Regions from separate parts of the Klebsiella sp. SYXHC3 genome, predicted to be linked through region 1. Evidence: predicted binding sites of a transcription regulator. Region 1 holds the regulator's gene; each other region holds the start of a gene.
The links. Region 1 encodes Fur, which represses iron uptake genes when iron is present. Its sites were predicted from a motif close to ATAATAATGAGAACNACTATCAA; they were not measured.
Positions count from the first base shown of each region.

Region 1 (7,078 bases):
GGTAATAAAGAATCGGCTATCCCCGGCGTCGGTCTGGGGCTGGCGATTTGCCAGGCCATTGTCGAGGTGCACGACGGTAGCATTACCGCCAGCAACCGTCCGGAGGGCGGAGCCTGTTTCCGTGTTACACTGCCGCGAGAATCGCCCCCAGAACTGGAAGAGTTAACCGAGGACATGTGATTAACGTTTTAATCATCGAAGACGAACACGCTATCCGCCGCTTTCTGCGCACCGCGCTGGAAGCCGACGGTATGCGCGTATTTGAAGCCGAAACCCTGCAGCGGGGGCTCATCGAAGCCGCCACCCGCAAACCGGATTTAGCGATCCTCGATCTCGGCCTGCCGGACGGGGACGGTAATGATTTTATCCGTGAAGTTCGCCAGTGGAGCCAGATGCCGATTATCGTGCTGTCGGCACGCAGCGAAGAGCATGACAAAATCGCCGCCCTTGACGCCGGCGCCGATGACTACCTGAGTAAACCGTTTGGCATAGGCGAACTGCAGGCGCGGCTGCGCGTCGCGCTGCGCCGTCACGGCAGCGCGCAGGCCGATGAGCCGGTGGTGCATTTTGCCGATATTAGCGTCGATATCCCCGCCCGCCGTATCATGCGCGGCAGTGAAGAAATTCATCTGACGCCCATCGAGTTTCGCCTGCTGGCGGCGCTACTGAACAATCCGGGCAAAGTGCTTACCCAGCGCCAGCTTCTGAATCAGGTATGGGGACCTAACGCCGTGGAGCACAGTCACTATTTGCGGATTTATATGGGGCACTTACGGCAAAAACTGGAGGCTGACCCGGCGCGGCCGCAGCATCTGCTGACCGAAACCGGTATTGGCTATCGCTTTATGCCTTGAAGGAAACAAATCAATGACCCCGGCGGTCGGTTAATGCCGCCGGGGTAAACAGGATCAGGCGTTTTTCAGCACTTCACTGACAATCTCTACCGCTTCTTTTTCAATCAGCTTGCGATGCTCTTCGCCAAGGAAGCTCTCGCAGTAGATTTTGTAGGCGTCTTCGGTGCCTGACGGACGGGCCGCGAACCAGCCGTTGTCGGTCATCACTTTCAGCCCGCCGATAGAAGCGCCGTTGCCCGGCGCCGCGGTCAGACGCGCGGTGATTGGATCGCCCGCCAGCGTGTCGGCGCTCACCATTTCCGGCGACAGCTTAGACAGCGCCGCTTTCTGCGCGGAAGTGGCCGATGCCTGCAGACGGTTGTAGCTCGGGGCGCCAAAGCGTTCCGCCAGCTCGTTGTAGTGCTCCTGCGGGTTCTTACCGGTCACCGCGGTGATTTCCGCCGCCAGCAGGCACATGATGATACCGTCTTTATCGGTGGACCACGGCGTGCCGTCGAAACGCAGGAATGATGCCCCTGCGCTCTCTTCGCCGCCGAAGCCGAAGCTGCCGTCGAACAGACCGTCAACAAACCACTTGAAGCCCACCGGCACTTCCACCAGCTTACGGCCCAGATCGTTAACCACGCGGTCAATCATCGCCGAGGAAACCAGCGTTTTACCAACCGCAACGTCTTTACCCCACTGCGGACGATGCTGGAACAGGTAGTTGATAGCCACCGCCAGATAGTGGTTCGGATTCATCAGGCCAGCCGGGGTCACGATACCGTGACGGTCGTAATCCGGATCGTTGGCGAAGGCCAGATCGAACTTATCGCGCAGCGCCAGCAGACCCGCCATCGCACACTCGGAGGAACAGTCCATGCGGATCGCGCCATCTTTATCCAGGTGCATAAAGCGGAACGTCTGATCGACCTGATCGTTAACGATGGTCAGATCCAGCTTGTAGTGCTCGCCGATGCGTTTCCAGTATTCGATACCCGAACCGCCCAGCGGGTCGACGCCCAGTTTCAGGCCCGCTTTCTGAATAGCCGCCATATCGACGATATCCGCCAGCCCTTCAATAAACGGCTGTACCAGGTCCTGCTCTTTCACGTGGCCGGAAGCCAGCGCGGCGTCGAGAGAAATACGCTTCACGCCCTGCAGACCGGCGGCCAGCAGTTCATTCGCGCGGTTCTCCACCACTTTTGTCACGTTGGTATCAGCCGGGCCGCCGTTTGGCGGGTTGTACTTAATACCGCCATCTTCCGGCGGGTTGTGCGACGGGGTGATAACGATACCATCCGCCAACGGGCCGCCTTTTTTGTTATGCACCAGAATCGCGTTGGAAACCGCCGGCGTCGGGGTGAAACCGTTGTTTTCCTGAACGATCACATCAACACCGTTCGCCGCCAGCACTTCCAGCACGGAAATGAAGGCCGGTTCGGATAAAGCGTGGGTATCCTTACCCACGTAGCACGGGCCGGTGATGCCGTTTTTCGCGCGGTTTTCCGCAATCGCCTGCGCAATCGCCAGAATATGCTGCTCATTGAAATTGTGGCGCCCTGCGCTACCGCGATGGCCGGAGGTGCCGAACTTAACCGCATGCTCCGCATTGCCCGCTTCCGGCTTCAGCACATAGTACTGAGCGGTCAGCTGGGCGACGTTAATCAAATCACTCTGTTGTGCCGGCTGACCCGCACGTTTATCGATTGCCATTGCCTGATCCTTCTGGTGCAAAGTTTAATTAACTAGATCGTGCCGCATACCTTTTCAATCAGCTCCGCAGGGAACTGCATTGATTGCATGATGTGTTCGATCATGCTGCATTTACGGCCGGTATTAGTATTGGTGATAACCCACCACGGCGTACCAGGAACCTGTTTCGGTTTGGTCTGATTACCGCTTTTCAGCAGCGTCCGTGAGTCTTCGGCGAAGTATACGCGGGTGCGTCCGTGCAGAGACTCAGTGGCTTCTGAAAATGCCTTGCTGTCTAACGAGTAAAGCGTAGTCAATACCAGCATGAAGCGGTTAACCGCGCGCTTTTGTTCAGCGTATTCGTCAGATAACAGCAGCTCGCGCATGGCGCGGACTTTATCTTTAACCGGGTTGGCCGGCTTCGCTTCGACGACTGGCGCCGCCGCAGGAGCAGCCGCCGGCGCGGCTTTCGCCGCTGGCGCGCCAGATGCAGGCTGAGAAACGGCGGAAAATTTCAGCATGCGCCGTAAAATGTCGGATGCGCTCTCGCCGATATGCAGAGTGTGGCTGGCAATATAGCGGTAGAGCTCATCATCAACTTCGATTGTTTTCATCTTAATCCAGTGCGATTTCTTTGTTTCTGAATACAAGTCGTCGGGATTAACTATCCTTTGTCTTTCACACTACTGCGCAAAAGGCATCAGATAGAGGACAAATCCCAACCGCGAATAGCGTCAAACCAGGATGGCGTTAAAACTCAGAATGCTTCCGGGTCTTGCAGCCTAATGGCAGAATGTCCAACATAATACCCTAACCCGACGGAGCGAAAAAAAGAACTTTGCCATGAAATTAAATAGCCGAGCGCAATCTGCACAAAACCCGCACAATAAATCCCCAATCGTCCTGGTACACGGCCTGTTCGGCAGCCTGGACAACCTTGGGATCCTCGCCCGCGATCTGGTCGCCGACTACGATATATTGCAGGTCGATATGCGCAACCACGGCTTATCGCCGCGTTCACCGGAGATGACCTACCGCGCGATGGCGCAGGACCTGCTCGATACCCTCGACGATCATCAGATCGAGAAAGCGACCTTTATCGGCCATTCGATGGGCGGCAAAGCGGTGATGGCGCTGACCGCGCTGGCGCCGGATCGCATCGCCGGGCTGGTGGCGATTGATATCGCGCCGGTGGCTTATCACGTCCGCCGTCATGATGAGATCTTCGCGGCGATTAACGCCGTCAGCGAATCCGCCGCCAGCACCCGCCAGCAGGCGGCGCAGGTAATGCGCGAGTATATAAATGAAGAAGGCGTCATTCAGTTTCTGCTGAAATCCTTTGTCGACGGCGCGTGGCGCTTCAACGTGCCGGCGCTGTGGGATCAATACCCGCATATTGTCGGCTGGGAAACCGTGCCCGCCTGGCCGCACCCGGCGCAATTTATTCCCGGCGGCAACTCCCCTTATGTCACCGATGAATACCGCGACGCGCTGCTGGCGCAGTTCCCGCAAGCCCGCGCCCACGTCATTGCCGGCGCCGGACACTGGGTGCATGCGGAAAAACCCGAGGCGGTTTTACGCGCAATTCGCCGTTATCTGAGCACAATTGAAGCCTGAGTGGCTAAAAAACGCCCGACCGCGCGGCAGAATGCCCGCGGTCGTTGGCGCAGCGGTTCGCCTGATGTATTATGGCGCGCTATCTGCGCCGGCTATAGCCCGGCAGCTTGTTTCCCCGAAGTCACTCTGAATCATGGCAAAAGAACAAACGGACCGAACGACATTAGATTTGTTCGCAAATGAGCGTCGCCCGGGTAGACCGAAAACCAATCCGCTTTCGCGCGATGAACAACTGCGCATCAACAAACGCAATCAGCTCAAACGCGATAAGGTTCGCGGCTTGAAGCGCGTTGAGTTGAAGCTCAACGCCGATGCGGTCGACGCGCTTAATGAGCTGGCGGAAGCCCGCAACATGAGCCGCAGCGATCTTATCGAAGAGATGCTGATGCACCAACTGGCCTGCCTGCGTAACCAGGGCGAAGTCTGAAAAACGCAAAAAAATCGCTTTCATGTAGCAGAGTGTGCACCAGGACGTTATTGCTGTTTCCGCGCCCTTCCCTGTTCTGCTATGATTGCCGTTAACTGTAGGCATAATGCCACTACCACATCATTAAGTTTCAAGAGGTTATTTTACTCATGGCAATCATCGGCATCTTTTTTGGCAGCGACACCGGCAACACCGAAAATATTGCAAAAATGATCCAAAAGCAGCTCGGTAAAGACGTTGCTGAAGTTCACGACATTGCCAAGAGCAGCAAAGAAGATCTGGAAAGCCACGATATTCTGCTGCTCGGCATCCCAACCTGGTACTACGGCGAAGCGCAGTGCGACTGGGACGACTTCTTCCCGACGCTGGAAGAGATCGACTTCAACGGTAAGCTGGTAGCCGTCTTTGGCTGCGGCGACCAGGAAGATTACGCAGAATACTTCTGCGATGCGCTGGGCACCATTCGTGACATCATTGAACCGCGCGGCGCAACCATCGTTGGCCACTGGCCGACCGCGGGCTACCACTTCGAAGCGTCTAAAGGCCTGGCGGACGACGATCACTTCGTCGGTCTGGCGATTGATGAAGACCGTCAGCCGGAACTGACCAACGAGCGCGTTGAGAAGTGGGTGAAGCAGATTTCCGAAGAGCTGCATCTGGAAGAAATCAAAAACGCCTAAGAATCAAACAGCGCAGCTATTAAGCTGCGCTGAATTAATAGATAAAAGCAATCAAACTAATAGCTACAAGTTTTTAACTTTTCATCACATATCTGTACAATGTCCTCTGATTCCACGAGGTCACGTGACACAGTTTGTAGCTGGTAATTCGTTTTTGACAGCTTACAAGGCGCGATGGTTGCAGTTTTCATTTCAGAGTAGCAGCTCTATAATGAGACGCATTACATCGGGTGATTCTCTGTATTGCTTCCCTTTAAAGGAAGCCGATCTTTAGCAACAGGACAGATTCCGCATGACTGACAACAATATCGCATTAAAGAAGGCTGGCCTGAAAGTCACACTTCCCCGACTGAAAATTCTGGAAGTGTTGCAGGAACCGGATAACCATCACGTCAGTGCGGAAGATTTATACAAACGCCTGATCGATATGGGTGAAGAGATTGGTCTGGCTACCGTTTACCGCGTGCTGAACCAGTTCGACGATGCAGGCATCGTGACTCGCCACAACTTCGAAGGCGGTAAATCCGTATTCGAGCTGACTCAGCAACACCACCACGATCACCTGATTTGCCTCGATTGCGGCAAAGTGATCGAGTTCAGCGATGATTCTATCGAATCCCGCCAACGTGAAATTGCTGCGCAACACGGCATCCGCTTAACCAACCACAGCCTGTACCTCTACGGCCACTGTGCGGAAGGCGACTGCCGCGAAGATGAACATGCCCACGATGCGGTGAATAAATAATTTCCCGTCTCGTATGTAATGAAAAGCCAACCTGAAGGTTGGCTTTTTTTATGGGCGAAATCCGCCTGAATGCGTATTCTGTCAGAGCCTAACGCCTTGTACGGAGAGTCACTATGGAGCTGCGCCAGCTACGCTATTTTGTCCGCATCGTGGAAACAGGCAGTATGGGCCGCGCCGCGCTCGATCTGAATATTGGCGTTTCTGCGCTCAGCCAGCAAATGGCGCGTCTGGAAAATGAACTCGCTATCCGCCTGCTGCAACGGACTTCGCGCGGCGTAATGCCCACCAGCGCCGGCCTCGCCTTTTACTCGCAGGCGCAACTGGCGCTGCGCCATGCTGACGATGCCATTCTCGCCGCGCGTGAAGCACGCCTTTCCGGTCACGTCAGCGTCGGTATGGCGCCGAGCACCGCTTCTGTGCTGGGCGTACCTTTTATCAACGCCATGCGCGAAAGCTACGCCGACGTCCGCCTGCACCTGGTGGAAAGCCTCTCCGGCAATCTGGAACGGATGATCAACACCCGCCAGCTCGATTTAGCCATCGTTTTCCAGAAAGAGAAGATCCTGCGCTGGAGCGCCCGACCCATTCTTGAGGAACGTCTGTTCCTGATTGGCGCCCATGACGTGCTGGCGCCGCTGCCCGGCGATAGCATCTCTCCGGACCAGCTTGCCGCCATCCCGCTGATTATGCCAAGCCAGGGACATGGCCTGCGCGGCAGGCTGGACGCTATTTGCCAGGAGCACGCCATCAACGTTGACGTGGTGGCTGAAATCGATGGCCTGGCCCTGCTGATGCGCGCCGTCCGTGACGGGCTCGGCGCCACGCTGCAGCCGGGCGCGGCGATTTCTCATCTCGACAGCGAGGCGCTAAGAGTGATCGGCGTCGATAATCCGGTACTAAGCCGACCTAATTTTCTGGTCAGTCTCTCAGATGACGAACTCACCCCGGCAGGCCTTGCCGCGCGCGTGATACTGACCAAAGTCATGCGTCAGCTTGTAGAAACTGGCTGCTGGCCGGGCGCCAGCCTTTACACTTCCTAAACCCCTCTTTAGCTTTACGCCATAGCGCCTGTCGCTCCTGC
Region 1 is NZ_JBXUNG010000003.1:459,104-466,181, reverse strand. Features, by position in the region: gene kdpD (two-component system sensor histidine kinase KdpD) at 1-180, shown strand, start outside; gene kdpE (two-component system response regulator KdpE) at 177-854, shown strand; gene pgm (phosphoglucomutase (alpha-D-glucose-1,6-bisphosphate-dependent)) at 909-2,549, opposite strand; gene seqA (replication initiation negative regulator SeqA) at 2,582-3,142, opposite strand; gene ybfF (esterase) at 3,372-4,145, shown strand; gene ybfE (LexA regulated protein) at 4,279-4,572, shown strand; gene fldA (flavodoxin FldA) at 4,722-5,252, shown strand; gene fur (ferric iron uptake transcriptional regulator) at 5,545-5,997, shown strand; gene tcuR (tricarballylate utilization LysR family transcriptional regulator TcuR) at 6,111-7,037, shown strand.

Region 2 (7,078 bases), on a different contig from region 1:
CCGCCAGCGCTTTGCGCGCCGCCTTCAGCACCTGTTCGCACTGTTCGAGGGTGAGCGTCAGCGGCGGTTCAACGCGGATCGTCTTGGCGTTGTTTAACGTCCCGGCGACCAGCACCCGCTGTCTGAACATCTCGCTGGCAAAGTTGTAGCCAATCTCGTTATCGACAAACTCAATAGCCATCAACATGCCTTTCCCGCGGACTTCATTCACCAGATCCGGATATTCGCGCGCCAGTTGACGGAAGCCGTCCAGCAACAGATCGCCTTTCTGCTCAGCCTGCGCCGGCAGGTTCTGTGAGAGCAAGACGTTGATCGTCGCCAGCGCCGCCGCGCAGGCCAGCGGGTTGCCGCCGAAGGTGGTGGTGTGCAGGAATGGGTTATCGAACAGCACCGAGAAGACCTCTTCCGTCGCTACCGTTGCACCGATCGGCATTACGCCGCCGCCGAGCGCTTTAGCCAGACACAGAATATCCGGCTGCACGTTTTCATGCTCGCAGGCGAACATCTTGCCGGTGCGGCCCATGCCGGTCTGTACTTCGTCGAGGATCAGCAACGCGCCAAACTCGTCGCACAGTTTACGGACCGCCGGTAAGTAACCCGCCGGCGGCAGGATCACGCCGCCTTCGCCCTGGATAGGCTCAAGGATCACCGCCGCGACGTCATCGCCGGTTTTTTTGCACTCGCTCAGTATGGAACGCATGGCGTTGATATCACCGAACGGCACGTGGCGGAAGCCCGGCAGTAGCGGCATAAACGGTTTGCGGAAGGTCGATTTCGCGGTGGCCGACAGCGCGCCCAGCGATTTACCGTGAAACGCGCCGCTGGTGGCGACGAAGGTAAATTTGCCGCGCGGAGACTGATAGGCTTTTGCCAGCTTCAGCGCCGCTTCCACCGATTCCGTGCCGCTGTTGCAGAAGAAACTGTATTTGAGCTTGCCGGGCGTTAAGGCCGCCAGCGTTTTCGCCAGCATCGCCCGCAGCGGGTCCAGCAGCTCCTGGCTGTGAAGCGGTTGTTTCGCGAGTTGATTTTCGACGGCGGATACCACAACTGGATTACGGTGCCCTACATTGAAGATGCCAAACCCACCAAGGCAGTCGATAAACTCCTGTCCCTGGGTGTCGACAAGCGTATTTAACCCTCCCGCTTGCCACTCTACGGCTCCGTAATCCCCGCCGGCTGTGACCGATTTTCTATACTCCAGAAACCCCGGGTTCACATGTTCTTTAAAGTATTCTCTCACCTCCTGGTTCAGTGCTTTCATTTCGTCATGGGAGAGCGATTGCTTCTCAATGAGATTCAGTGCGTGCGCGCTGCAGGCCAGAGCCGATGCGCTGGAAGGTAACCTGTTCAAAATGTGCTCCTGGGGGGGCGTATCACATGATACTGAATTAAGTATTGCAGGGATTACGCCAGCCTGGCAGCGACGATGAAAATCGGGATAAACGCAAAGTTAAGGCGCAATTGTGCGAAATTTAATCTCATAACTTAAATATTGGCACGTTTTATTCCTGAGGCTGCAAGATAAACTGCCGTTGGGGTGTGAAGCGGTATGACGTGGGGTGGTGCAGGCCGCTGCGTGATGGAGCAGCCTGGGAACCATTGTGGTGCGAGAGGTTAATCGAGTTGGGAGATTTCCATCGCCGCGCGGTCAATCACGCCGATGATCTGTTTCAACTGCGCGTCGCTGATGCTCTGCTGGTTGACCTTCAGGTCCAGGACCGCTTTAAAGTTTTCCAGCGCGCGTTTCATCTGCGGATTTTTGCGCAATTCGCAGCCGATCATGCGTTCCTGCAGGCGCGTCTGAATTTGGCTTAACTGCTCGCCGCTTTCGGCGCACAGGCGGCGTCCCTCTTCAGTGATAGCGATTTTTTTACGCCCATTTTCCTCTTCTACGCTAATCAATCCCTGATCCTGCAGCAGGTCGAGCGTCGGGTAGATAACGCCTGGGCTGGGGCTGTAATTGCCTTGCGTCAGCGCCTCAATCTCTTTAATCAGCTCATAGCCGTGGCTGGCGTTGCGCGAAAGGATATCGAGGATCACCAGGCGCAATTCGCCGTGGCCAAAGAAACGCTGGCGGCGTCCGCCGCCGCGACGGCCCTGTTCGCCGTGGCCTTCTTCATGATGATGTCGCATCAGTTCTCCTGCATATTTTTGATATATCTAATTTATATCTAAATAGTAAAAAAAGACAATGTGTAATTTATAATTGATTGATATTAATTGTTTTATTGTTGTTTTTAGCTTTGATGAAGCTTTCCTGTAATTTATATCAAAAAAAACTTGCCATTTTCATTAATGGCAATCATTATCATTTGCACTGAGTTTAGATATATCTATTTACCCTTCACCAAGGCGATGACGGATGACAATAATCAATCAAACTAAATACCCGCAGCGCGTGCGTAACGAACTACGTTTTCGCGAATTAACCGTGCTGCGCGTTGAGCGTATCGGCCAGGCGTTCCAGCGGATCGTGCTGGGGGGCGAGGCGCTGGATGGCTTTGTTTCACAAGGTTTTGACGACCACACCAAACTGTTTTTCCCGCAGGTGGGCAGCGTATTTACACCGCCGGAAGTGACCGACGAAGGCATTAACTGGGGCGAGGGCGTGCGCCCGGCGACCCGCGACTACACGCCGCTGTACGATGCCGAACGCCACGAGCTGGCTTACGATTTTTATATCCACGATGGCGGTATTGCCAGCCGCTGGGCGCTGGAAGCCAACGTCGGCGATAAGCTGGTGATCGGCGGGCCGCGCGGTTCGCTGGTGGTGCCGGAAGATTACGCCTGGCAGCTTTATGTCTGTGACGAGTCGGGCATGCCGGCGCTACGCCGTCGCCTGCTGGGATTACGTCAGCTGCCGGTGACGCCGCAGGTGACGGCCATCGTCACCGTCGCGGATGCTTCGTATAAAGATTATCTGGCGGATCTCGACGGCTTTAATATCGAATGGGTGGTAGGCCACAACCCGGCGTTCGTCGCCGAGCGGCTGGCTCAGATTAAGGTACCGTCAGAAGATTATTTTATCTGGCTGACCGGAGAAGGCGGCGTGGTGAAATCGCTGCTGGCGCGCTTTGAGGTGCCGAGTATCGATCAGCAACTGGTGCGTTCGCAGGCGTACTGGCATAGCAAATAATCGGCAGTGTGGTAAACCCGGATGGCGGCGCGTTGCGCCTTCTCCGGGCTACCTTTCAATGGTGTTATGTCGCCCCGGTAAGCGCAGCGCCACCGGGTCAGGCTTAGCGTTCCGCCAGCGCCTTAAACACCATCGCCACCGCGTGGGCGCCGGGGTCCATATTGCCGAGCAGGCTCTCGCTATTGAGATAGGAGGCGCGTCCGGCGCCGGCTTTGCTCGACTGGCAGGTGCGATCCGCACCGGCCTGCGCCGCGGCGAAAGCGGCCTGCAGATTATCCGGTTCGGCCAGCAGCGCCGCCAGCGCCGGCTGTAGAGCATCAATCATCGTCCGGTCGCCCTCATCGGCGCCGCCGTAAAATTTCATCTGCCCCAGACCGGCGTTCAGCGCTTCCGCCATGCTGGCGCCTTGCTCCAGCTTCTGCCCGGCGGTGGTGAAGAAAATCGACATCAATACGCCGCTGGAGCCGCCCATCACCACCGTCAGGCGTTCGCCAATTAGCGCGAACAGCGTGGGTAAATCATTGAGCGGCAGTTGCTGGCGTTGCAATAGAGCGGCAATCTCACGCGCGCCGGCGGCGAAAGTGGAGCCGGTATCGCCGTCGCCCACTTTGGCGTCAAGCGCGTTGAGATGGGTTTCGAGGCCGGAGAGGGTGCTGGTCACCTGTGCCACGTAATCGCCCACCTGCGGGTTGGCCGATGGCGTAAAGGCGACGCGTGCGCTGGCGAGCGCGGACGGCATGATATTAACAGCCCTCGGCTGCACCGGCTTCTGCCAACTGGCGGTTTCGACATCCGACAGCAGCGCCTTTTCGATGCTCTCTTCCAGCACGATAGTGGTCAGCGAGAAGCCTTTCATATCCAGCGCCGTTACCAGCGAAGCCGGGCCAATCAACCAGTCAACGCGCGCATGGAGTGGGGTGTTGGCCAGCTCGCGGGTCAGAATCGCCATCTCGGCCACCGACACGCCGCCGAGATTATTGAGCATCACCGCCAGGCGGCCGGTTTCGGGTAGGGCGGCGGTCAGCTTCTCTACCATAATCTGCATGATTTCCGCGCTGTTATGGGTCGCGATCGTCGAAGCTCCCGGCTCGCCGTGGATGCCCATTCCCAGCTCGGCGTGGCCGGGCTGATGGCGCGGCGCGCTTTCCGCTTCCTGCGGCAGGTGACAGCTGGCCAGCGCCACCCCGATGCTGGCGGTATGGTTGGCGGCGTATTGCGCTTCACGCAGGACGGTGGCGAGGTTGAAGCCGCGCTCGGCGAAATAGCCCGCCACTTTATGCACCAGAATGGTCCCGGCGATGCCGCGCGGCTGTTTGTTATCCGGCAGCGAAATATCGTCGCCGACGATCAGCATCTCTACGTTATAGCCAAGACGGCGCGCTTTCTCCGCCGCGAGGCCGAAGTTAAGCCGATCGCCGGTGTAGTTTTTGACGATCAGCAGACAGCCCGCCTCGCCGGTCACCGCCTGAATCGCGGTGAGTACCGCATCGACGCTCGGCGAGGCGAACAGATCGCCGCAGACCGCGGCGGTCAGCATGCCTTTACCAATAAAGCCGACGTGCGCCGGTTCATGGCCGGAGCCGCCGCCGGAAATCACCGCCACGTTGTTTTTATTCAGATCGCGGCGCACCACTACACGGATCGCCGGGTCGCTCTCCAGGCGGGCGAGGTTGTTCCACGGGCTGGCAATAATGGTTCCCTCGATCACGTCGTTAACGAGGCTGGCGCGCTGGTTAAAAAAGAATTGAGACATAGTGGTTCCTGATCAGTAAGCGAAAACTCACCCTCCGGAGGCGGGCCTCCGGAGTGGTAACGGTCAAAGTGGATTTAGCGACGAATAAGACGTTGCTGACGCATATCGAGCATGATGGCTTCGCCAGGCTGAATATCATTCAGCGCTTCGCCCTGCTGGCATAGCCAGGCGATCCCCGCCGCGCGGGCGATAATCGCGCCGTGGGCCTGTTCGCTGCCGTCGCGCAGGCACAGGCCGGTGACCTGGCTGGCATCCAGTTGGAGTACGGTCGAGGGATAAATATTGTCGGCGATAATAATCGTCGGCTCACTGGCGAATGGCAGCGTCTCCTTTATACCCTGCAGATGGCGCAGCGTGCGCTGCAGAATATCGTCGACATCGATATAACGGGCCTGCAGATAGGCGTCATCCAGCTGACGATACTGCTGGCTGAGCTCCATCAGCACCTGATGCCACGCCCATTCCGCCGAGCACTGTTCGGTGAGCAGGCGATCGTTGGCGGCATCAAACAGATCTTCATCGTCGAGCAAGGTGTGATGACCGGCGAAGATCGCCGCGATATCGGCGTTAAATTTGTGTTCCGCCAGCTCGGTGAGCGCATTGAGATCGGCCAGCGTCTGGTCGATCGCCTGGCGCAGGCGCTGCTGCTCGCGAGCAACGTCGGCGGCGGCGGGGAGCGCCGGTTGGATCGGCGCCAGCGGATAAAGCAGCGCCGCGCCTTCAACACGCGCAGGTATGGCGGGTTCCACTGTCGGCTGCGCCTCCGGCGACTCGCCGAAGTTATCGGCGGCCAGCGCCTGAAACGCCGCCAGCGCGGCATCGGCGTCCGGACCGCGGGCCAGCAGGCGCAGCTTATCGTGGCGGCGCACCTGTAGCAGAGCGATTTGATTCAGACTGTCCGGGGTGACGCATTTGCCGTTTTTCTCCAGCACCAGGTCGGCGTTAAAACCCGCCAGCGCGGCGACCAGCTTCGATGCCGGACGCACGTGCAGGCCGTTGTGATTGTTAATAATGACTGAAACCGATTTAGCGTCGCCGTCGTCAGCAAGCGTTGGGGCGGCGGCGTCAGGCGTGTGCGAAGGTAAACCCAGCTGAACCCGCTTGGCTTCCAGGGCGTTCATGGCATCGGCGATAACTTTGTCGATTCCGGCGCCGGAGGCGGCGCTGACGGTGGCCGCCAGCGTCCCTTCGACCAGCGGCGCGGCGCACAGCCGCACTTTTGCCGCCATCGCCGGATCGAGCAGATCGAGTGCGGTTTCGGCGCTGAGCAGGGCGCTGCCGATATCCATCATCACCAGTACATGGTCGGTATCGGCGACGGATTCGATCGCCTCCATGACTTTAATCGGATCGGTGCCGATCGGGTTGTCGGGATCGTCGATCCCGGCGGCGATCGCCAGCTTACAGCCATCGTTCATTAACATCTGCCGGGCCAGTTCTCCGACACCTTCGCCCAGCCGGGCGCTATGAGAAACAATAACCAGGTTTACCATCGCGATTTCCTTACTCTTTGGCCGCGGCAGCCAGCATCTGAACCATAAACAGCACCGAGGTCGCGCCGGGATCCTGATGCCCGATGCTGCGCTCGCCGAGATAGCTGGCGCGGCCTTTACGGGCCTGCATGGTGATGGTGGCGTGGGCGGCGCGCTCGGCCACTTCGCAGGCGGCATCCAGCGCGGCAGGGATAGACAGATGTTGCTCGCTGGAATGACGCAGGGATTCCACCACCGGCAGCCAGACGTCGCACATCGTCTTATCGCCCGGCTCCGCTTTACCACGGTTGACGACGCCGTCCGCGCCTTCGCGGATCATCTGATAAAGCTCGTCGAGGGTCAGGCTCTGATGCGCCTGGGTGACCTGGGCGGCGCGGATAAAGAAGGTGCCGAACAGCGGGCCGCTGGCGCCGCCGACGTTGGAAAGCAGCGTCATCCCGGTATTCTTGAGAATAAAACCGATGTCTTTATCGGCGATCGACGGCAGCTTTTCGACGACTTTGCTGAAGCCGCGATGCATATTGAGGCCGTGGTCGGCGTCGCCGATCTCTTTATCAAGGCCGGTGAGAAAATCGCTCTGTTTGGTGAAAATGTCGCCGCAGCGGTACAGCCAGTCGACGATTTGCGTTCTGTTCAGTGACATGTCGTGCTCCTTATTTTCCCCAGTTCAGCGCCGGGGTATGGACCGGGGCGTCC
Region 2 is NZ_JBXUNG010000004.1:330,442-337,519, reverse strand. Features, by position in the region: gene ygjG (putrescine aminotransferase) at 1-1,351, opposite strand, end outside; gene AC2CGP_RS13490 (PadR family transcriptional regulator) at 1,615-2,133, opposite strand; gene AC2CGP_RS13485 (siderophore-interacting protein) at 2,363-3,136, shown strand; gene AC2CGP_RS13480 (glycerone kinase) at 3,240-4,889, opposite strand; gene dhaM (dihydroxyacetone kinase phosphoryl donor subunit DhaM) at 4,964-6,382, opposite strand; gene dhaL (dihydroxyacetone kinase subunit DhaL) at 6,393-7,025, opposite strand; gene dhaK (dihydroxyacetone kinase subunit DhaK) at 7,036-7,078, opposite strand, start outside.
Region 2: the regulator Fur is predicted to act here: its motif matches at 2,290-2,312, upstream of AC2CGP_RS13485 (siderophore-interacting protein).

Region 3 (7,078 bases), on a different contig from region 1:
CGCGCATAGCCGTCTGCGGCGTAGGCCGCGTTCAGTTCGTTAGCACAGCCGACCCATCCCAAATCTTGATGGGCTATCACGTGATCGAGAAACTGTAAGTTGTAATCACCAGGTACGCCGAACAGGCGATCGATACCACAATCTACGAGACGATCCAGCAGATAATCGCCAATGGTGTAAGTCGGTTGCATATCCATAATCCTTGTTGTTGTGCAGGTATTCTGAGTATTAGATATGCGTTTTACCTGTCCAGATTGTGAGCAACAAAGAGGGTGGAAAGCAAAATTTACGCGTTTTCCCCATATACTCCGCGTGCAACATTGATTAGTGTAAACGTATACACACCCTGTTTTGATGCGGAGGAAGTATGGTTTACCAGGCAAGCGACACGCGTTATCAGGCCATGGAGTACCGCCGATGCGGGCACAGCGGCCTGAAGCTACCGGCGATATCTCTCGGCCTGTGGCATAACTTTGGCGATGAAACACAGGTAGAGATCAGCCGCCAGTTGCTGCGTCACGCCTTCGACCTTGGTATTACCCACTTCGACCTGGCGAACAATTACGGCCCACCGCCGGGATCGGCGGAGAGCAACTTCGGGCGGATCCTGAAAGAAGATTTTCTGCCCTACCGCGACGAACTCATCATCTCCAGTAAAGCGGGCTATACCATGTGGGACGGCCCTTATGGCGACTGGGGATCGCGCAAGTATCTGGTCGCCAGCCTCAACCAGAGCCTGAAGCGGATGGGCCTTGAGTACGTCGATATCTTTTATCACCACCGCCCGGATCCGGAGACGCCGCTGGAGGAGACCATGCGGGCGCTGGATCATCTGGTTCGCCAGGGGAAAGCACTTTACGTTGGTTTATCAAACTACCCGCTTGAGCAGGCGCGTCAGGCTATCGCTATCCTCAACGATCTCGGCACGCCTTGCCTGATTCACCAACCCAAATATTCGATGTTTGAACGTTGGGTGGAAGAAGGATTATTAGCGATGTTGCAGGCCGAAGGCGTGGGAAGTATAGCGTTTTCACCGCTTGCCGGCGGCCAGTTGACCAACCGCTATCTAAACGGTATTCCGCCAGACTCGCGCGCAGCCAGCAATAGCCGTTTTTTACAGCCGGAACAGCTCACCGCCGAGCGGCTGGAAAAAGTCCGCCAGCTTGACGCCATTGCCGGGCGCCGTGGACAGAAGCTCTCACAGATGGCGTTAGCCTGGGTGCTGCGAGAAGATAAGGTGACGTCAGTGCTGATCGGCGCCAGTAAAACGGCGCAACTGGATGATGCCGTAGGCATGTTAAGCAATCGCCAGTTCAGCACTGAAGAGTGTGCCGCTATTGACGCGATCCTTGCGGTGTAAACTCATTTTTACTTTGGCAAAAAATGCTATTTCTTGCGATTTAAGAGTTCCCTGATGCTACGTCTCTTTACCGGCTCGTAATATCTGGTTAACAGGTCATTTAAGACCCGATCGTGAGGAGAAGAGTATGTTCAGGTCACTGATTCTGGCTGCGGTACTACTGGCATGCGCGCCGGTTATCGCTAATGCTGGTGAAATCACCCTGCTGCCATCGGTAAAATTACAAATTGGCGATCGTGACGGTTACGGTAACTACTGGGACGGTGGCGGCTGGCGCGACGGTGATTACTGGCGTCGTCATTATGAATGGCGCGATCACCGCTGGCATCGCCATGATAACGGCTGGCATCGCGGTTGGGATAAACGCGGCTGGGATCGTGGTCGCGCTTACGAGCGCGGCTATCGCGAAGGCTGGAACGATCGTCGTGGCGGCTGGGGCCGAGGCCCGGGCGGCGGACGTGGTCACGGCCACGGGCACCACTAATTGATAAAGGGAGCGCAAGCTCCCTTTTTTGTTGCCGTATTAATCTAATGCTGAACCAATAATCAGCCAGCCGTTCAGCGCCACCACAATCGCCACAATCAGCCAACCGATGCGTTTTACCCACCGACTATTAACCAGATCGCCCATTAACCGCGCATCGCTGGTAAAAATTAGCAGCGGCACCAGCGCCAGCGCAATCCCGAAGCTCAGCAACACCTGACTCATCACCAGGATACGCGTCGGGTCAAGCCCCATCATAATCACGATAAATGACGGCAGCATGGTGATTGTCCGGCGAAACCACAGCGGAATATGGAAGCGGATAAACCCCTGCATCACGACCTGCCCGGCAAGCGTTCCGACTACCGTCGACGAGAGACCGGCGGCAACCAGACTGAGACCAAAAACCGTCGCGGCGGCATGGCTGAGCAGCGGTTCGAGAGTTAAATAAGCCTGGTCGAGATCGGCCACGCCGGTGTGGCCGTTGAAGTGAAACGCAGCGGCGGCGGTCGCCATCATCGCCAGGTTAACGAAACCAGCGATGGTCATCGCAATCGCCACATCCCAACGCGTGGCGTTATAGCGTTCTTTGCGCGACCCATCGTGCAGGTTCTGCGTCAGCGACGAGTGCAGATAAATAACGTGCGGCATAATCGTCGCGCCGAGTACCCCGGCGGCAAGGAATACCGCCTCACCATTAGGCAGACTCGGAATAACCATGCCTTTGGTCAGCGGCGCTAACGCCGGCTGCGAGAAGATAAGTTCAACCACATAGGCCGCTGCTACAAACAACAGTAGCCCGCCAATGACTTTTTCCAGCGGTTTCTGCCCGCGACGCTGCAACATCAGGATCAGGAAAGTCGCGACACCGGTCAGCACCGCCCCCTGCAATAAGGAAATGCCGAGCAGCAGCTTAAAGCCGATGGCCGCACCGATAAATTCAGCCAGATCGGTCGCCATGGCGATAATTTCCGCCTGTACCCAATAAAACCATACCACCGGGCGCGGGTAGTGATCGCGGATCTGTTCCGCGAGGTTTTTACCGGTGGCGATACCAAGCTTGGCCGATAACACCTGAATCAGCATCGCCATCAGGTTCGCCCAGACCACTACCCATAATAATTGATAGCCAAAGCTGGCGCCTGCCTGGATATTCGTGGCGAAGTTACCCGGATCGATGTAGCCGATGGCAGCAATGAACGCGGGGCCCATCAGTGCGAGCCTCATCTTGCGCGCTGCGCGACCGCTGCTATTCTCAACGCGACTGCTAGTCATTTTCTGCCCCTGGAAATATAGCCTTTGCTATGTTTAATGCTATCAAAATGCGAATGATTATCAAGTTCATTTAGAAAGGTGATAATGATTGCTTTGATAGGAGGGAACGATAGTAGGCCAAACAACAAAACGGGCGTGAAGCTGTGGACAACGCGCCTTTCATCAGATTAGTACATTAATGCAACTTTTAATACCTTTGCATAACATAACAAAAATGTACGATTGATCACTATTTTTGTTATTGGTCACATATCCTTGCAATAGTGTGGATTCGATCTCGTTTTATTTAGGCTTGTTGCATAGAATGTGCACGGAAATTTAACCTGCCTCATATTTGGAGCAAATATGGACCGCGTCTTGCATTTTGTCCTCGCGATCGTTGTGGTGGCTATACTGGCCTTGTTGGTCAGTCACAACCGTAAGCAGATCCGCATTCGTTATGTTATTCAATTACTTGTTATTGAAGTTTTGCTGGCCTGGTTCTTCCTGAACTCCGATGTCGGTCTGGGTTTTGTGAAAGGCTTTTCCGAGATGTTCGAGAAACTTCTCGGTTTCGCCAACGAGGGCACCAACTTCGTATTCGGTAACATGAACGATAAAGGTCTGGCCTTCTTCTTCCTGAAGGTTTTGTGCCCAATCGTCTTTATTTCCGCGCTGATTGGTATTTTACAGCATATTCGCATTCTACCGATTGTCATCCGCGCTATCGGTACCGTGCTGTCGAAAGTTAACGGCATGGGTAAACTGGAATCTTTCAACGCCGTCAGCTCGCTGATCCTCGGTCAGTCGGAAAACTTCATCGCCTATAAAGATATTCTCGGCAAAATGTCGCGCAACCGTATGTACACCATGGCGGCAACCGCGATGTCTACCGTTTCGATGTCTATCGTCGGCGCGTATATGACTATGCTGCAGCCGAAGTATGTGGTTGCCGCGCTGGTGCTTAACATGTTCAGCACCTTTATCGTCCTGTCGCTGATTAACCCGTACCGCGTTGAGCAGAGCGAAGAAAACCTGCAGATGTCCAATCTGCACGAAGGTCAGAGCTTCTTCGAAATGCTGGGCGAATACATTCTGGCAGGCTTTAAAGTAGCGATTATCGTCGCGGCGATGCTGATCGGCTTTATCGCGCTGATTTCCGCACTCAACGCCCTGTTCGCGACCGTCACCGGCTGGTTTGGCTACAGCATCTCCTTCCAGGGGATCCTCGGCTACATCTTCTATCCGGTTGCGTGGGTGATGGGCGTGCCGGCGAGCGAAGCGCTGCAGGTGGGCAGTATTATGGCGACCAAACTGGTGTCTAACGAATTCGTGGCGATGATGGATCTGCAGAAAGTGGCAGCGACGCTCTCCCCGCGTGCGGAAGGTATCATCTCTATCTTCCTGGTCTCCTTCGCCAACTTCTCTTCTATCGGTATCATCGCTGGGGCAATTAAAGGCCTGAATGAAGAGCAGGGTAACGTGGTTTCCCGCTTTGGCCTGAAACTGGTTTACGGTTCCACGCTGGTCAGCGTGTTGTCAGCTTCCATCGCTGCGCTGGTGCTGTAATCCCAAACTGACGTTAATAGCATAACAAGCCGGGCAGCGTTATCGCCCGGCTTTTTTACGCCTTTAATTCGCTTAACGGCTGCGGTTTGCCAATCAGGTAACCCTGTAAATAATCGACGCCCAGCGCCAACAGCATCGCCTTTTGCGCCTCTGTCTCGACGTACTCTGCGACTACCGTAAGCTGTTTCGCCCGCGCGATTTCGATTATGGATTTGACGATAATCGCATCAAGCTGGTCGCTCTCGATTTCGTGCACGAAGCAGCCGTCAATTTTTACGATATCCGCCTGCAGGCTCTTCAGACGCTCATAGTTCGCGTAACCGGTACCGAAGTCATCAATGGCGATAGCGCAACCGAACTCACTCAGCAGCTGAATATTATGCATGCTGGTATCCGCATTCGAGAACGCCTGCTCCTCGGTTATCTCAATCGTAATATACGCAGGCGATACGCGATAACGCTTAAACAATGCGATAATCTGAGCGGCGCTATCCTTTTGCATCAGCGTATACGGCAGCAAATTGACGGAGAAGCGTCGGCCAGGATGGTGATCGATCTGGCTGAACAGCGTTTCCAGAACCAGCATATCGAAACGCTGGCTGAGGTTGAACTGCGCAATAAGCGGAATAAAACGATCCGGCGTGATAATCGTCTCGCCGCAACGCATACGGGTGAGGATTTCGTAATAGCCCTCCCCTTCTGCGTTCTGAATCGGCTGCGCATACAGCAGGAGGCTACGCTCGTTCAGCGCTTGTTTTATTTTCGTCAGCATCCGTACCTGTTCGGTCGTTTGATCGGAAACCTCTTCCTGCGCGATATCTAACGCCAGCACCCGCTGCACGGCGCCAGCCTGCTCCGATAACCAGCTAAGCTGGCCAAGCATGGGGTGTAATTCGGTCTCAATGCCGCTGTAACTACCCCACGCCGCGCCAAACTCTAAATCCAGATCCTGGTTATGCCAGTTAAATTTAGCGTGGTTAAGCATCGAGACGATGTGGTTTAACCGTGCCGCCGGTTCCGGCCCCTCTATCACCAGCAATAACTCGCTACCCGGGAGCTGATAAATTTTATCGTGGTGATCCAGGAGCGGCTGCAGACGGCGGGCTATTTGCCGTTTGCACTCTACACGCATCATCATGCCGTAGTGACGGCTAAGGAAGTCCAGGTTTTCGATACGCAGGCTGCTAATAACAACCCGAGGCGATTGGCGCAAATGCCCTTCCAGCGCCCGCAGATTGGGTAACCCGGTTAACGGATCTTCTTCAGCCCGATCGCGCCAGCGCTGTTTAATTCTCTCGCTACGCGAATAAATATCCGTCATGTAAAACAAACAAATCGTGAATGAAATTAACACCGACAGGACAAATGACAAGGAGTACCCCGATTGAACGCCCTGGAGAAAATTTTTGTTATAGGCCACTAAAAAGAATGCCGAAATAGCCCAGGTAATGCGAATTAATTCATGCCCCAGCCGGCCGATACCGATGAAGTAGAGAATAAAAATAATCGGCACCAGATATCCAGCAATTAAATCTGAATCAAAAGGCGCGCAAAGCACCAGCATGATTGTGATTAATGCCATAAACCAATATATGGTAAAGGCTCTTCTTTTTTTCACCAGCCACGGTTGGCAATGACGCAACCAAAACACCCGCCGGTAACGTGGGCAAACCATCATTCTCATCGGGTAATAGAAAGCGGTAGTAAAGATTAAGGCGGCGCATATCAACGCCTGGATATCAATAACGGAATAGATGATCGACGCGGTACTGAAGTAGCTGGAGACGGCAAGCGGGAAGGCGAAGAAGCGCCCCGCCAGATACATCGTCAGCTTAAGCAGAATGGGGGCAAAGAAGCCGCCCCAGAAGATACGGCGACCGATATGGCGCTTGGCAGGCCTTCCGCTACGCCATTTTTTCCCCGACAACGAGCGCATGATAGCGAAGGTGAAAAAGACGGAAAATAACTGACAAAATAACAGGATAGCGGCCTGTGTATAAGTTAGATCTATTACAAATGTATTAGTAATTGCAAACGCAACAATCAAGGGGGCAACGGCGTAACGGCCAAAAATACAAATGGTTGCGTACATTACGCTTAATGGCAGCCATGCCAGATAAATTTGTTTTCCGTCGATAAGGGTTTGCGGAGAAATTAATCGAGATAGCGGAATAAAAATCAAACAAACAATTAACGCCAGCAGAGTTTTTTTAACTTTGATGTTAAATATGTCAGTCATTATTGTTAATCAACACCTCTGCGGCTAAAAAATTATAAGCAATCAGAAAATAGTATGTTGGTTAATAATGGCAGGCAAGAAAATAAATCGAGAAAAATTCCTAAATTACGTTGGTTTTTATTTGCTCGATACACGCTGACGTAAGCTTAACGTCATTTACATTAACGGCGCA
Region 3 is NZ_JBXUNG010000001.1:1,433,303-1,440,380, forward strand. Features, by position in the region: gene AC2CGP_RS06940 (alpha-keto acid decarboxylase family protein) at 1-191, opposite strand, end outside; gene mgrA (L-glyceraldehyde 3-phosphate reductase) at 368-1,360, shown strand; gene AC2CGP_RS06950 (DUF2502 domain-containing protein) at 1,488-1,844, shown strand; gene AC2CGP_RS06955 (Nramp family divalent metal transporter) at 1,884-3,119, opposite strand; gene nupC (nucleoside permease NupC) at 3,465-4,667, shown strand; gene AC2CGP_RS06965 (EAL domain-containing protein) at 4,723-6,906, opposite strand.
Region 3: the regulator Fur is predicted to act here: its motif matches at 3,161-3,183, upstream of AC2CGP_RS06955 (Nramp family divalent metal transporter).